2 regions of the Paenibacillus sp. FSL R7-0312 genome follow, and region 2 is predicted to be linked to the other one. Evidence: riboswitches for the same ligand, from Rfam matches in the RefSeq annotation. Region 2 holds a riboswitch; the other holds the start of a gene.

What was found. A riboswitch is a leader RNA that binds a small molecule or an ion and turns the genes downstream of it on or off. The one in region 2 is predicted to bind S-adenosylmethionine.
Region 1: another riboswitch for S-adenosylmethionine. It lies ahead of MKX70_RS11200 (methionine ABC transporter ATP-binding protein); the one in region 2 lies ahead of metA (homoserine O-acetyltransferase MetA).

What each region holds. Positions count from the first base shown of each region.
Region 1 is NZ_JBBORE010000001.1:2,534,186-2,541,638, reverse strand. Features, by position in the region: gene MKX70_RS11210 (MetQ/NlpA family ABC transporter substrate-binding protein) at 144-1,019, opposite strand; gene MKX70_RS11205 (methionine ABC transporter permease) at 1,077-1,745, opposite strand; gene MKX70_RS11200 (methionine ABC transporter ATP-binding protein) at 1,745-2,761, opposite strand; SAM riboswitch class I at 2,860-2,995, opposite strand; gene MKX70_RS11195 (Cthe_2314 family HEPN domain-containing protein) at 3,087-3,833, opposite strand; gene MKX70_RS11190 (UbiD family decarboxylase) at 3,861-5,633, opposite strand; gene MKX70_RS11185 (COX15/CtaA family protein) at 5,689-6,621, opposite strand; gene MKX70_RS11180 (thioredoxin family protein) at 6,734-7,078, opposite strand; gene MKX70_RS11175 (putative polysaccharide biosynthesis protein) at 7,190-7,453, opposite strand, start outside.
Region 2 is NZ_JBBORE010000001.1:6,878,877-6,886,329, reverse strand. Features, by position in the region: gene MKX70_RS29870 (ROK family protein) at 1-728, shown strand, start outside; gene MKX70_RS29865 (HRDC domain-containing protein) at 988-2,004, shown strand; gene MKX70_RS29860 (1-phosphofructokinase family hexose kinase) at 2,170-3,111, shown strand; gene corA (magnesium/cobalt transporter CorA) at 3,203-4,138, opposite strand; SAM riboswitch class I at 4,562-4,693, shown strand; gene metA (homoserine O-acetyltransferase MetA) at 4,813-5,730, shown strand; gene MKX70_RS29845 (aminotransferase class I/II-fold pyridoxal phosphate-dependent enzyme) at 5,918-7,084, shown strand; gene mqnC (cyclic dehypoxanthinyl futalosine synthase) at 7,384-7,453, shown strand, end outside.

The sequences.
Region 1 (7,453 bases), 4.3 Mb from region 2:
GTTCAACCTCTAGGCAGAGAATAGATGTATTAACAGTTTCTGCTATACGGCTTGCAAAAAGACCAGAAGCTGCTCCGCAGCCATTTCTGGCTTACGGGCGTCCTCCGGTCTTCACTTATTAGATATTCAGCTAAGATTCAAGCTTAGAATGCAGGGATAATTGCACCTTCATATTTCTCATCGATGAAGGCTTTGGCTTCTGCAGAGTTCAGGGCTGCAGCCAGCTTCTGGATCGCATCGGAATCTTTGTTGTCCGGACGGGCTACCAGCAGGTTGGCATAAGGGGAATCCGTTCCTTCGATGAACAAAGCATCCTTCGTTGGAACCAGACCCGCTTCCAGCGCGAAGTTGGTGTTGATCAGCGACAGATCTACTTCGTCCAGCTGACGCGGCAGCATCGCTGCATCCAGCTCAATGATTTCAAGCTTCTTAGGGTTCTCGGTGATATCGGCTTTGGTGGAAGCGATATTGGTATCATCCTTTAGTGTAATCAGGCCATTCTTGGCCAGCAGGATCAATGCGCGTCCGCCGTTAGTAGCATCATTCGGGATGGCAACCTTGGCACCATCAGCCAGTTCGTCGATCGATTTGATCTTCTTAGAGTAAGCGCCGAAAGGTTCAACATGAACCGCGGTTACAGATACAAGCTCCGTGCCGTTCTTGGCATTCTGGTCATCCAGGTAAGGCTTGTGCTGGAAGAAGTTCGCATCCAGCCCCTTCTCGGCAAGCTGTGTATTCGGAAGGACATAATCCGTGAATTCTTTGATCTCAAGCGTAATGCCTTGTGCTTCAAGCAGCGGGGCAATAGCTTTCAGAATTTCCGCATGCGGTACAGGAGAAGCTCCAATGACCAGGGTTACCGGTTCTGCAGCAGGTTCAGTGGACGGTTCTGCAGCAGCTTCCGTTGGCGCCGTTGTAGCCGCAGAGTTTGCCGCATTATTCGCAGTGTTATTGTTGCCGCAAGCCGCGAGCACCAATATCATGGTCAGGCTGAAGAATGTGAGCAGTACTTTTTTCATTTGTAAATCCCCCTCTAATCCGTATGTTTTGTATGAATAAGGCTATATGGACGTACCTTATTTCCGTGTAAAATGTCTTACCAGCCGGTCGCCTGCCATTTGCAGCAGCTGCACCAGAATGACCATCAGGGCCACCGAGATAATCATGACTTCCTTCTCATAACGGTAATAGCCGTAGCGGATCGCCAGGTCACCCAGACCCCCGCCGCCTATCATCCCTGACATTGCGGTATAAGAGACAAGCGTAACAACGGTTATGGTTACTCCGGCCAGCAGGCCCGGACGGGCCTCCGGCAGCAATACGCGCATAACGATCTGCTGCGTGGATGCTCCCATACCCTGCGCCGCTTCGATGATCCCCCGGTCAACCTCCCGCAGTGCGGTCTCTACCAGTCTGGCGAAGAATGGAGCCGCGCCAATCACCAGCGCCGGAATCGTTCCAAGTACACCTATCGAGGTACCCATAATCGACTTGCTGAACGGAATCAGGGCAACCATCAGAATAATAAAGGGAACTGAACGCAGAATATTTACGACGAACGATAATACCGAGTAAACAGCCCTGATAATAGTGTTATTAGATCTGCCCCATAAATATAACACAATGCCGAGCGGTAAACCAAGGATAATTGTGAATATTCCTGAAAAAGCTAACATTTTCATTGTTGCAACCGTGGCATCAAGCATTTCTTCCCAGTTAATCGCGCTAAAATCCAGTCCGCCCATTAAGAAATCACCTCCACATCAAGGCCTTGAGCCGCAAGTTCGGTAAGTGTTGCTTCCACGGCACCGGATGGCCCTTCAAACCGCACAATCAGCTGACCATAAGGGACATCCTTAATAGTAGAAATGGTTCCCTGGAGAATGGCGAAATTAACTCCGGTTCCCTGCGCCACATGCGAAAGGGTCGATTCGTACGTCTTTTGCCCAAGAAAAGTAATTTTGACCGCCTTAGTATATCCGGCATGTACAGCATCAATCGCTTGCCGCAGCGGTCCGTCTGCCTGAGTTTCACTGCGGATGAATTCTTTCGTAACCTCATGCCTTGGTTTCAGAAAAACCTGGGAAACGTCGCCCTGCTCCACAATCCCACCCCCATGAATGACAGCCACCCGGTCACAAATGCTCTGAATGACATGCATCTCATGCGTAATTAGCACAATGGTCAAGTGAAATTTCCGGTTAATATCCAGCAGCAGGCGCAGAATTGAATCCGTTGTCTGCGGGTCCAGCGCTGAAGTCGCTTCATCGCATAGCAGAACATCAGGATCGCTCGCCAGAGCACGGGCGATCCCGACCCGCTGTTTCTGGCCTCCGGACAGCTGAGCCGGATATTTGTTCCGGTGCTCCTCAAGTCCGACTAGAGCCAGCAGATCCCGAACCTTCCGCTCAATCTCCGTCTTGGAGGTTCCGGCCAGCCGCAGCGGAAAGGCGATATTGTTATATACAGTTGCCGAGGAGAGCAGATTGAAATGCTGAAAGATCATCCCGATCTTGCGCCGCTGCTCCTGCAGCTGTCCTTGGCTGAGTGCCGTCAACTCCACCCCATCTACCCATACTTCACCCTCGCTCGGACGCTCCAGCAGATTAATGCAGCGGATCAGCGTGCTTTTGCCGGCACCGGAGTGACCGATTACACCGAATATCTCCCCCTTCTTAATCGACAGGCTTAGTCCGGAAAGCGCCGTCGCGGCCTTGCTTCCTTTACCGTATACTTTCGTCAAATCTTTCAGCTCTATCAATCGCCCCGTCCTCCTTCTTCCCTGCAATTTATAACAAAAAAGACCTCTTACGATCCGTGCAGATCGGAAGAGGCCATGTGTGTGAAGTAAACAATGCCGTCTCATCTGCCAAGACCGCAAACTCAGCGGCATTGTAGGAATTAGCACCATGACATTTGCAGAACAGCAGCTATGCTGTGACAAATCGGTTGCCGGGCTTCATCGGGCCTATCCCTCCGCCGCTCTCGATAAGATTATAGTATGAAGTTATATATGCCGTTTCATGTTAGAAGTAAATACTTGCATAAGTATATTAAGTTTCCGGTTCTTTGTCAAAGGTAAGTTTTTACGGCTGTACGTGCTCTGAACGCTTGCTGGATGCAGCTTTATTCTTGTGCCACTGCTCATTGCTGTACCTGAAGGCAGCCGACAAAGATTTGCACACCATCTCCAGGCTCTGCTTCAAATCCTCCAGATGGCTGTCAAGATCCTCCAGTTGGATTTTGTCATGCAGCCCCTGATGGCGCTGCCAGAGATCATCCGTCATCTCAGCGTTCATGTAGTGAATCTCGGCATTGCGCCGTTTGCGCAGATTCTCTATCGGTTCGCGGTAAGAGTTCCTGATCCTCTCCAGCTCATTGGCCAGCGGGTTGTGCGCCTGAAGCAGCTGAAATTGGCGAAGCACAGTGAAGTATGAGAAATGTGCTTTGACTTTCCCTGTATTCAGATCATACAGACTGTTCAGGACCGTACCCAGCTTGTCCAGCAGGGAGAACACCCGGATGAAGCCGTCCTTATAAAAATACACATACCTGGCGTACTCCCCCTGCTCCGTGGGCGACATATCATCCATATAACCGGCAACTACCGACCTCCGGTAAAAGGCGGCGGCGAACCAGCTCTGTTCCAGCTCGTCCAGCGATGAGATCAGACCGCGTGTCCATATTTCCAGCTTGCGGTATTCATGGTCACGGTCTTCATGTGCGTTCATCTCCTTGCGCAGCATGGAGGCGACCTTCGCCATGTTGTCCATGGCTTCGGCCAGTACCCCGCTATTCTCGCGGGGCGGCTCTCCCAGTAATGTCCGCAGCATATTTGTCCTCCTCAGAATACTTAAGATCTAAAAATGAGGGAAATAACGATTCCAGTTCCGGTTCACCAGTTCAACCGTGTCCTCATGAGGAACCAGCTCCTCCGGGTATCCCGGCTTCATCCGGGCATCTATTACAATAGGCAGCGAATAGCTGATTGCGTTACGCAATACATGGGTCTCCGCATAAATATCATCCGCCGGATTAAACCGGCTGAACACTGTCCACAGGAAGGACGTTTGTGTGCGCACTGCTTCTGCAGCATCGTCCACCAGAACAATCAGCGGCCAGGCTGTGCCCTTCTCCTGGAAGGAAGCGGCCAGCCTGACGGGAAGCTCAGGGTCTTCTATATAGGATGCTCCGGAAACGGCTAAACATCCGCCGCAATAGGGCACGGCGTCGGTGATTGCTGGAAGGTGACCCTCCGTATAGGTTCTAGGCAGTTCACGCACCGGGTTGCCGGTGCCCATCATCACAGCCTTACTGCCATGATTCAGCTTGCGGCCGGTATAGTCAAGGGTATCCATGGAGGTGTTAGCGAAGATCACCAGATCTGATGCCGGATTAAAGCGTTCAAGCACGGTTTCCAGCAGTTTGGGGAAATCCGTAAGCTCAACCGCTTCATTCGTCAGGAGCAGGAATTTCGTTAAAGAGAGCTGGCCTTCCCCCAGGATACGGAAGGCCGAAGCCAGTCCCTCACGCGGATAGCTCTCTCTCATCACCGCAGACGCCAAGGCGTTCGAGCCGGATTCCGAGTACGCCCACAGTGCTTTTACAGAAGGCATCATTAACGGATAGGCCGGAGCCAGCAGCCGCTGCAGATAATCCTTCAGATAATAATCCTCCTGTCGGGGTTTGCCGGTAATCGTGGCCGGAAAAATCGCATCCTTGCGGTGCCACATCCGCTGCACATGCATTACGGGAAAATCATGCTGCAGCGAATAATAGCCGGATTGACTGCCATACGGGCCTTCCGGTCTACGCTCAAACGGAGACACCCGCCCGCGGATGGAGAATTCGGCTTCTGATGGAATACGGTGACCGCCTAGGGGGTCCTGCACCATAGGAAGCTTCCCGCCCTGCATAAGGGATGCCAGCATCAATTCCGGAAGGCGCTCTGACACCGGGGCAACAGCGGCCGCAATCAGGGCAGGCGGCCCGCCGATAAAGACAGAGACCGGAATCGTCTCCCCCAGCAGCTCAGCCTGACGGTGATGGAAGCCCCCTCCTTTATGAATTTGCCAATGAATGCCGGTGGTGCTGTCATCATAAATCTGGACCCGGTACATCCCGAGATTATGGTCTTTGGGGTTGGTTATACTCTCTGTATAGACCACAGGAAGGGTGATGAACGGCCCTCCATCCTTAGGCCAGCTGGTAATTCGGGGCAATTCCTGTAGCGGATTACTGCTGCGGCAGATGCCTAGTACCGGTGCTTCACCTTGCGGTATATTTTTGGTTCCTGCTCGGATCAGGTCAAGCAGCAAGCCCTTTTCTCTCCAAAGTCCGGCAGCTGATGGCGGAATCATCGTCTCCATAGCTGCCGTCATGGATTTCACTAACTGCTCCGGGCGGGTCCCGAAGGCCTTATTCACCCGGCGGACAGTACCGAACAGATTGGTTGCAACCGGGAACGGCGTTCCTTGTACATTTGTAAACAGCAGCGCCGGGCCTTCCTCAGCGGCTACCCGGCGGTGAATCTCGGCCAGCTCCAGATGCGGATCAACCGGAGCATCAATCACGGCAAGATCCTTGTCCCTGCGGAGCTGTTCGATCCATTGTCGCAAATTACCGTATCCCACTAAACGTTCCTCCTCGAACCGGGCCCGAACCTTACCCATGCCCTTAACGGTAATCTTATAATTTCTTGCCTGTTCCGCTTAACTGCCAGACACGGACACTCATATAACATAGAACCCCAAACAAGCCGGCAATCAGCAAAATATGCGACAACGCGGTAAAGATGTACAGTCGTTCATTATACAGCGTATGAACCACAGCAGCTCCACTGAATACCTGCATCAGGCAGAGCAGTACTGCGGCAACACCCAGAGCCCTCAGCTCCGTCAGCTCTTTGTATTTCCAGAAAGCCAGATGTCCCAGAATAGCAGTCAGCAGGAACAGCAGCGCCGCTGCAAGCCGGTGTATGAATACAATGCCCACCCCGCCAGACAGCTCCGGAATCCATTCCCCATTGCACAGCGGCCAGCCTGAACAGCCCCCCTGCGAATCGGTATGGCTTACATAAGCCCCAATATACACGACCATATAAGAATATAACGCAGTAAACCAGGTTAAGTTACGGAAGCCCCTGCTTACTTTCGGTTCTGCAGTGCTATTTTCTTCCCCCGAAAGGTAGATCCGCCCTGCTCCAAGCGCAAGCATCAGGGAGCTGGCGAACGCAATCAGCGAGAATCCCATATGTAAAGCCATCACTCCAGCAGACTGCGACTTGATTACCGCAAGCGCTCCCATTCCGCCTTGCACCACTACGAATATAAGGGTTAACAAGGCATAGGTAAGCAGATCCCTGCGCTTACGGGCATAACGCCAGAATGCAAACATGGAAGCCAGTGACATTAGGCCCGCAAGTCCGCTGAACAGACGATGGGTATATTCAATCAGGGAGCCTACGGTATAAGCCGGAATCAGCTTTCCGTGACACAGCGGCCATTCATTACCGCATTCCAGCCCCGAACCCGTCTTAGTAACCACCGCTCCGCCGAGCAGCGCCAGAAACATAACGAGGCAGGTTATATAGCTAAGCCATTTTAATTGAAGGGTCGTCAATGTTATCACCCGCATTTTATAGGAATGAATTAGTATAATGATAGCGCCCGCAGACAATTCTAGAAAAAAAACACCGCTTCTGCTCGGGTAGGGCGAAAGCGGTGCTGCTTCATTACTTGTGGATGCTAAGGTATACATCCAGCGCCGTATTCAGGAAATTCTCAATTTCCTCACGGGACTTACGAAGCTTATTCACGAATCTGACCAGTTCCCGTCCATCGGTATACGCGACAAAGCTCGGAATGCCCAGAATATTCTGTTCCTGGCTGACGTCGCCTACGGCATCGACATCCACTTCAACGAGTGTGAGGCGGTCACTATATTTCAGTTCCACATCCGGCATAAACGGATCCATGAATTTGCAATCCGAGCACCAATCCGCCTTGAATACCGCCACCGTTAAGCGCGGAGATTGTATTGACACCTGAAACTCAGCAGGAGAACTAATTTTGTCCATCTATTAACCATCCTTTCTCATTTAACCGTTACCCATGACTCTTCTCTAAGTGAAGCAAAATGTACGGAATAAGTCAAATAAAAAAGACAAAATAAGACAATGATCACAGCTTTATTCGTTTGCACGCACATGCGCCGGCTGCAGCTTCATTAGAGGATTCAGCAGTTTGCGCAGCGGACGCGGGTAACCTGCGATTTCCTGGCTGCTCAGTACGCCCAGAACAATCAACAGTACCAGATAAATGATAACCACGGCAGTTCCAACCACCAGACATGTAATCAGGAATGCCAGTCTTGCCGGCATCAGATGAGTCAGCATAATCCCCGCTTCATTGAGGCCATAGCCGATCCCGGCCGATGCGAGTACAGCGATTGA
Region 2 (7,453 bases):
TGGAGTCCATTGGCATCGGTTCATTCGGACCGATTGACCCGGTGATCGGCAGCCCTACTTACGGATATATTACAACCACACCGAAACCCCACTGGGGTGGATATAATCTGGTAGGAGCCGTGGCGGAGCAACTTGATGTTCCGGTCGGTTTCGATACAGATGTGAACGGAGCCGCCCTGGGCGAGTACACTTGGGGTGCCGCCCAAGGGCTGGATAGCTGCCTCTATATCACAGTAGGCACCGGCATCGGCGCCGGTGCAGTGGTCGGCGGGAAGCTGATCCATGGGCTGTCTCACCCTGAGATGGGACATATTCTGGTCCGCCGCCATCCGGAAGATATCTATGAAGGCTTCTGCCCTTATCATGGCGATTGCCTGGAAGGCCTGGCGGCAGGTCCGGCGATCGGTAAGCGCTGGGGCAAGCCTGCGGGCGAGCTGCCATCGGATCATCCGGCCTGGGCGATGGAGGCCCACTATCTGGCCCATGCCCTGATGAACTATGTGCTGATCCTCTCGCCGCAGAGAATCGTGATGGGCGGCGGCGTGATGAAGCAGAGCCAGCTCTTCCCGCTGATCCATACCAAGCTGCAGGAATTGCTTGGCGGATATGTGCAGCATCCGGCGCTCAATGCAGCGATCGGCAGTTATATCGTCCCTCCTCAGCTCGGGGATAATGCCGGACTCTCGGGTGCGCTTGGTCTTGCGAAGCTGGCGCTTGACGGACAGTAGAATATGCTATAAAAAGACATTGACTGTTTCGCAATATGTGGTATCCTAGGTTTTAACAGTATAGCATTTAAGAGGAAGCACCTCTTTCACGTATTTTCGTGGGAGAGGTGCTTTTTTTGTGCAAAGATAAGAATTTATAGGCTCCGCGCAATAAATGTTCCTTATCTTTCCCGCTGAAACCGTATCGGGCGGGGGCAGAGATTCCGGTGGTCCGCACAAAGACCATGCATACTGTAAGACGATGAAGGTAGGGATTCATATGCAGATCGTATTTATGAACCGTTTGTCCAGAATGTCAGGCGTGGACCAGGAGGTATTTGCCCAGCTGTGGATTGGAGAGGAGGAGGGGGTATGGCGTCTGGGCTGGCGCGACTTCTCAGGGGAACAGGAAATGGGTGACAGCCTATGGTATGAAGGCGGTTCATGGAATGAAATGCTGTGTGTGTACCGGCATGAGCTTGCAATGAAGATGGGTGACGGTTACCGCCCCCTGATTGATGGTGTATTTCATGAAGATGAGCATCTTAACAGCCGCGGTCAGGAGCAGCTTAAGCTGCAATATTACAGTGAGCAGTACGCAAATGAAACGGTCTATGAGGAGCTATGCTCGTGGCGCAGAGGCAAGGCCTCCAGTGAACGCAAGGCACCCTATATTCTGGCTAGCAACCGTCTGCTGCGGATGATCAGTGCATTTCTGCCCCATACGGCAGAAGAGCTGCTGCAGATTCCCGGGGTAGGTGAAGGTAAAGCCTCGCAATATGGCGCCGACTGGCTCAGTATTACCTCCGGTGTGCAGCGTGAGCATCAATATCCGCTGGGCTGGGTAAGTGATTCGGTGGACGAAGAGAGCTTTGTTTCCTGGCTGTACAAACAGAAGGAGCTGAAATACAAGAAGCAGCTGGAGCGGCTGAGATTGCGGCGTGTGCTGCTTCAGGGGATTGAAGAAGGGCAGGGAATGGAGCAGCTCAAGGGGCTCAGCGGGGTCTCCCGCCGTGAAGTTCTTGAAGCTGTAGAGGAACTGGAGAAGGACGGTTATTCTGTTGAGAAGCTCATTGCTCTTGAACTCAATGAAGTCACTTCCCAGGAACAGAACAATATATGGACAGCTTATGAGCTGATTGGTGATACCTTCCTGAAGCCCGTCCTCTATAAGGCCTATGGCGAGGATTTCTCGCCCGCAGAAGGCCTCGATATGTACTATGAGCGCCTGCGGCTGATCCGTATCCGCTTCCGCCGGGAGCAACCGGCCGGGTTGGGGCTGGCGACGAACCTGTAGGAAGCAGCCTACTTCCCGGAGCTTACCCTGTATCGCGCTTCCCCCTTTCCCGCGAGGAAGCGAGCTGCAGGGTTTTATCTGCGGCCGGCAGTGTCTGCAAATTATTAGGAGAAAGGGGCGATTAGGGGTACTATACCTGTATGCAGTTAAAAAGGAGTGGGACATATGATAGTTACGTTGACGGTTAATCCTAGCGTGGATGCCAGTACGGGTATAAGTAAGGTTGTTCCCGATCATAAGCTGCGCTGCCGTGAAGCCTCGTACAAACCGGGGGGCGGCGGTGTGAATGTGTCACGGGCGATTCATAGGTTGGGCGGGGATTCCCTTGCACTGTATGCCTCAGGCGGACTTCATGGTCAGCTGCTGCACCATATGCTGGAACAGGAGGGCGTGAAGCATCAGGAGATTCCGATCAGCGGGCAGACCCGGGAGAATCTGATTGTCGTGGAGGAATCCACAGGACAGCAGTTCCGGTTCGACATGCCGGGCCCGAGGTTCATCGAAGGCGATTGGAAGCAATGCCTCGAACAATTAATGGCGCTGCCGGACAAACCAACTTATCTTGTAGCCAGCGGCAGTTTACCTCCAGGCTGTCCGGCTGATTTCTATAGCCGTGTCATTGAAATTGTGAAGCCATGGAATGCCAGGGTGATTGTCGACACTTCCGGTGAACCGCTGCAGCTGGCTGCTGATGCCGGAGTTTATCTGCTGAAGCCTAATGCACGGGAGCTTGAAGAGTTATCGGGCCGTACTATAACCGGTGATGAGGAAGTGAAGGCAGCCGCGCTGCAGCTGATCGAAGAAGGGCGGACCGAGGTGGTTGTGGTTTCGCTTGGCGGGGACGGGGCGCTGCTGATTACGGGAGACGGTTGCGAGCACCTGCGGGCACCTGAGGTTCCCGTACTCAGCGTAGTTGGTGCCGGTGACAGTCTGGTAGCCGGACTCGTATATAGTCTGGAACGGGGCTGGCCGCTGCGCAGAGCTGTTCAATTCGGCGTTGCCTCCGGTGCGGCGGCGGTCATGAACCCGGAGCGTCAGCTGTGCAAGCGCGAGGATACGGAGCGGTTGTTCAACAGCATGGATAAGAATACGGCTGGACAACAGTAAATTTAAAGCCCGCCATATACCAAAAAGACGAAGGCTTCCTTTACCCTCCGGGTAATCGGTGCCTTCGTCCTGCGTATTCGTCCGCTGTGCTTCATAGCCAATCCTTCTTGCGGAATATCACCAGCATTCCGCAGCCGAGCGTCACCATGACGGCGATAACTCCATAATAGCCGTACTGGGAGTGAGTCTCGGGAATATTGTCAAAGTTCATACCGTAGATACCGGTAATAACGGTCAGCGGCATGAATATCGTAGTAATTGCCGTAAATACTCTCATGATTTCATTGGCGCGGTTAGCGATACTGGACTGATATGCTTCGCGTAAGTTGCCCATGAGATCGCGGTACGTTTCGAAGGTTTCAGAGATCTTAACCGCATTTTCATAAATATCACTGAAATACTTCTGCAGCTGATCGTCGATCAGGCGGAGGTCTTTTTTGTTCAGCGTGTTGATAACTTCCTTCTGCGGGCCTAGCATCTTCTTCAGCCAGAGAATTTCACTGCGCAGACCGATGATCTCGCTAAGATGCGATTTCTTGGTGTGCATGAGGATGTCTTCTTCCAGCTTCTCAATCCGCGCTTCAATCCGGTCACCTACGGAGAAGAAGTTGTCAACCACAAGGTCGATTAGCAGGTACAGGAAGCGGTCAGGCTCACTGACCTCCTGCTCCCAGAGTACAGGCTTCAGGACGCGCAGCTCATGGATCTTCTGCTTGGTAACGGTGATGATGAAATGTCTGCCCAGGAACACGTTGAGCGCGCGGAGGAAGATTTCCTCGTCATCAAACCGGATACTGTTTACTACGATAAAATAATGGCTCTCATAAATCTCCAGCTTCGGGCGCTGATCCTCTTCACTGAGGCAGTCCTCCACAGCCAGATCATGCAGATTGTACAATGGCTGAAGCTCTACAAGGTCCTCAGCATCCGCATCAATCCAATAGAAACCCTCAGCGGGTGCGGTAAGTGTATCCTCAATATTGTCAATAGTCGTAAAAACCCCTGCGTTTACCAGCCGGATTTTCATCTGATTCACTCCTTCTGTCCCTGGTCTTCTCCAGGGATATGCTAATTAAAGCACAGAGAAAAAATCAGCTTGGCCGGTGGTACAATCTACTGATGAAGGCCAAAAGACGGTCCGAGAGCATGAAGAAGAACTGCCCCCGCCGCCGGCAAGCTGATGTTAATCCTGTGTGGTTGTTCTTTCTGCACGCTTATTCGCGAGCCCGGGTCGCCTTCCATTCTTCTCTCACCTCTTCTTTTCGCCGTTTATGGTTGAAACACTTGTCTAGTATAACGCCCGGGTATGCCTCTTTCAAGATAAATTCTTTTCATTCTCTGGGCCCCTTAAGCATTGTATGGACTTGACGAAAAGGAGGTTCATGATTTAAAGTAAATTTTAAGAATAGTATCTCCGGATGCTTTAGCTTTTCCAACTGAATACAGCTTAATCTTATCAAGAGCAGGTGGAGGGACTAGCCCGATGAAACCCGGCAACCGGCGTGTGAACGCACGGTGCTAATTCTTGCGGAAGCTTTGCAGGACGTTATTTGTCCGGCGGAAGTTCTCTGGCAGATGAGAGAGGCGCATATGACTGCAGATATATGACCTTTCTCGCCCGAGAAAGGTCTTTTTTCGTTGTTTTGGATCAGATTTAACCGCCAAGCGGAACCTAATTTCAGTTAAGGAGTGGAAACAGCAATGCCTATTAAAATTCCCGACAGTCTTCCGGCCAAAGAAGTATTATCCGGTGAGAATATTTTTGTAATGGATGAAAGCCATGCCTTTCATCAGGATATCCGTCCTTTGCGGATCGCCATCCTGAATCTGATGCCGACCAAAGAAACCACGGAAACGCAGCTGCTGCGCCTTATCGGGAACTCACCGCTTCAGGTGGATGTTGTTCTGCTGCATCCCAGCTCCCATACCTCGAAGAATACTTCGGCAGAGCACTTAAAGAGCTTTTACAAAACCTTTGATGAAATCAGTGACCGCCGCTTTGACGGCTTGATCATCACCGGTGCTCCGGTGGAACAAATGGAGTTCGAGGATGTCAACTACTGGGAAGAGCTGAAAGTGATTTTTGAATGGAGCAAGCAGAACGTAACCTCGACCATGCATATCTGTTGGGCCGCGCAGGCAGGACTGTACCACCACTTCGGTGTGCGTAAGGTGAGTCTGCCGGATAAATGCTTTGGAGTGTTTCCGCATACGCTGAGCCATAATAATGTGAAACTGCTGCGGGGCTTCGACGAAGTATTCCATGTGCCGCATTCCCGTCACACCGACGTCTCCCGTGAAGATATAGAGAATAATCCGGATCTGCAGATTCTGGCGGAATCAGAGGAGGCCGGTGTGTACCTGGTTTCTACGCATGACGGCAAGCAGATTTTTGTGACCGGACATTCAGAATATGATCCGTTCTCCCTGAAATGGGAGTATGACCGCGATATCGCCAAAGGCATGGATATTGAGATTCCAAAGCACTATTATCCAAAAGATGATCCCACCCGTACACCGCCGGCCGTCTGGCGTGCCCATGCCAACTTATTATTCGCTAACTGGCTCAATTACTATGTATACCAGGAGACACCCTACGATATCGGAGCGTTTATTTAAAAGTTGTATTTGTATTATAGAAGGATGGGTTGGCGCACAACACATAGTCTATGCTTCCGAAGCAAGTTTTGTCGAAGAATGATCAGGTAGTGTACGCTATACAAAACTAAGCCCATGCTTCCGAAGCCAGTTTGTACGAAGAAATTCAGGGAAGCAAATACTAACAAACTTTTAGGAGGCAATGGAAATGGACGAGAAACTGAAAATTGAGAGCAGACTGGCACAGATTGGTTCGATGGAGGACCCCGCGACAGGGGCGATTAATTATCCGGTGTACAACGCGACGGCATTCCGTCACCCGAGACTCGGACAGAGCACGGGCTTTGATTACATCCGCACCAAAAATCCTACCCGCTCTGTGCTCGAAGATGCGGCAGCGGTACTGGAATCCGGCGATGCCGGCTTCGCCTGCGCCTCGGGTATGGCTGCATTGACTACTGTGTTTACCTTGTTTGGGCAAGGGGATCATCTCGTTGTCTCGCTCGACCTGTACGGCGGAACCTATCGTCTGCTGGAACGGATTCTGTCCAAATACGGCATCAGCGCCTCCTATGTGGATACGAATGATCTGGATGCTCTGGAGGCTGCGCGACAGCCGGGCACCAAGGGTGTATTCATTGAGACACCAACCAATCCGCTGATGATGATTACGGATATCGAAGCGGTATGTACATGGGCCCGCCACCACGGGTTGCTCACGATTGTCGACAATACGCTGCTGACCCCGTTCTTCCAGCGCCCGATTGAGCTTGGAGCAGATATCATCGTTCACAGCGCGACCAAGTATCTGGGCGGACACAATGATGTACTGGCTGGACTTATAGTAACGAAAGGTGCTGAATTGTCTGCTGAAATGGCTGTTCTGCATAACTCAATGGGAGCCGTTCTTGCCCCGAACGACAGCTATCAGCTGATGAAGGGAATGAAGACACTCGCCCTACGCATGGAGCGGCATGAGAGCAATGCACTGGCTATCGCCCGTTATCTGCTGGAGCATCCGGCCATTGCTGAGGTCTTCCATCCGGGGCTTCCGGATCATCCGGGGTATGAAATCCAGAAGCGCCAGTCTTCGGGCAATACCGGAATTTTCTCCTTCAAGGTGAAGGATGCGAGATATGTGGAGCCGCTGCTCCGCCATATCCGCCTGATTGCTTTCGCAGAGAGTCTTGGCGGTGTGGAATCGCTCATGACCTATCCGGCTGTGCAGACTCACGCCGATATTCCGGCGGAAATCCGTGATGCGGTTGGCGTAGATGACCGGCTGCTGCGTTTCTCGGTCGGCATCGAGCATGTGGACGATTTGATCGCTGATCTGGCGCAGGCACTGGAAGCCGCACGCACCGAACTGGAATAGTTCAAGTTGGAACAGATCCGTTCAGTTATCTGAATTTGCAGTCACCTTAAACAGCAGCACCAATGCGGTGCTGCTGTTTATTTAAATATAAGACTCTATGTGGTTTACCTTATAATGTTGTATCCTTCGATTTCTCGCTGAAACGTTCCATCCTAATAAAAGGACGGCAAAATCGTTTTCACTTGGCGAAAGATTTTTCAAGCTCATCCGATTGTGATACGATGGGGGAACGAGTTTGTTTATTTTTTAAATTAAATTCATCTACTATACTTCATAGGATTAAGAGGAGGCTGCGAACGTTGAGTGCAATTGATCTTATTCTAGATAAGACACTTAAAGGTGAACGTCTTCAATTAGAAGACACAATCA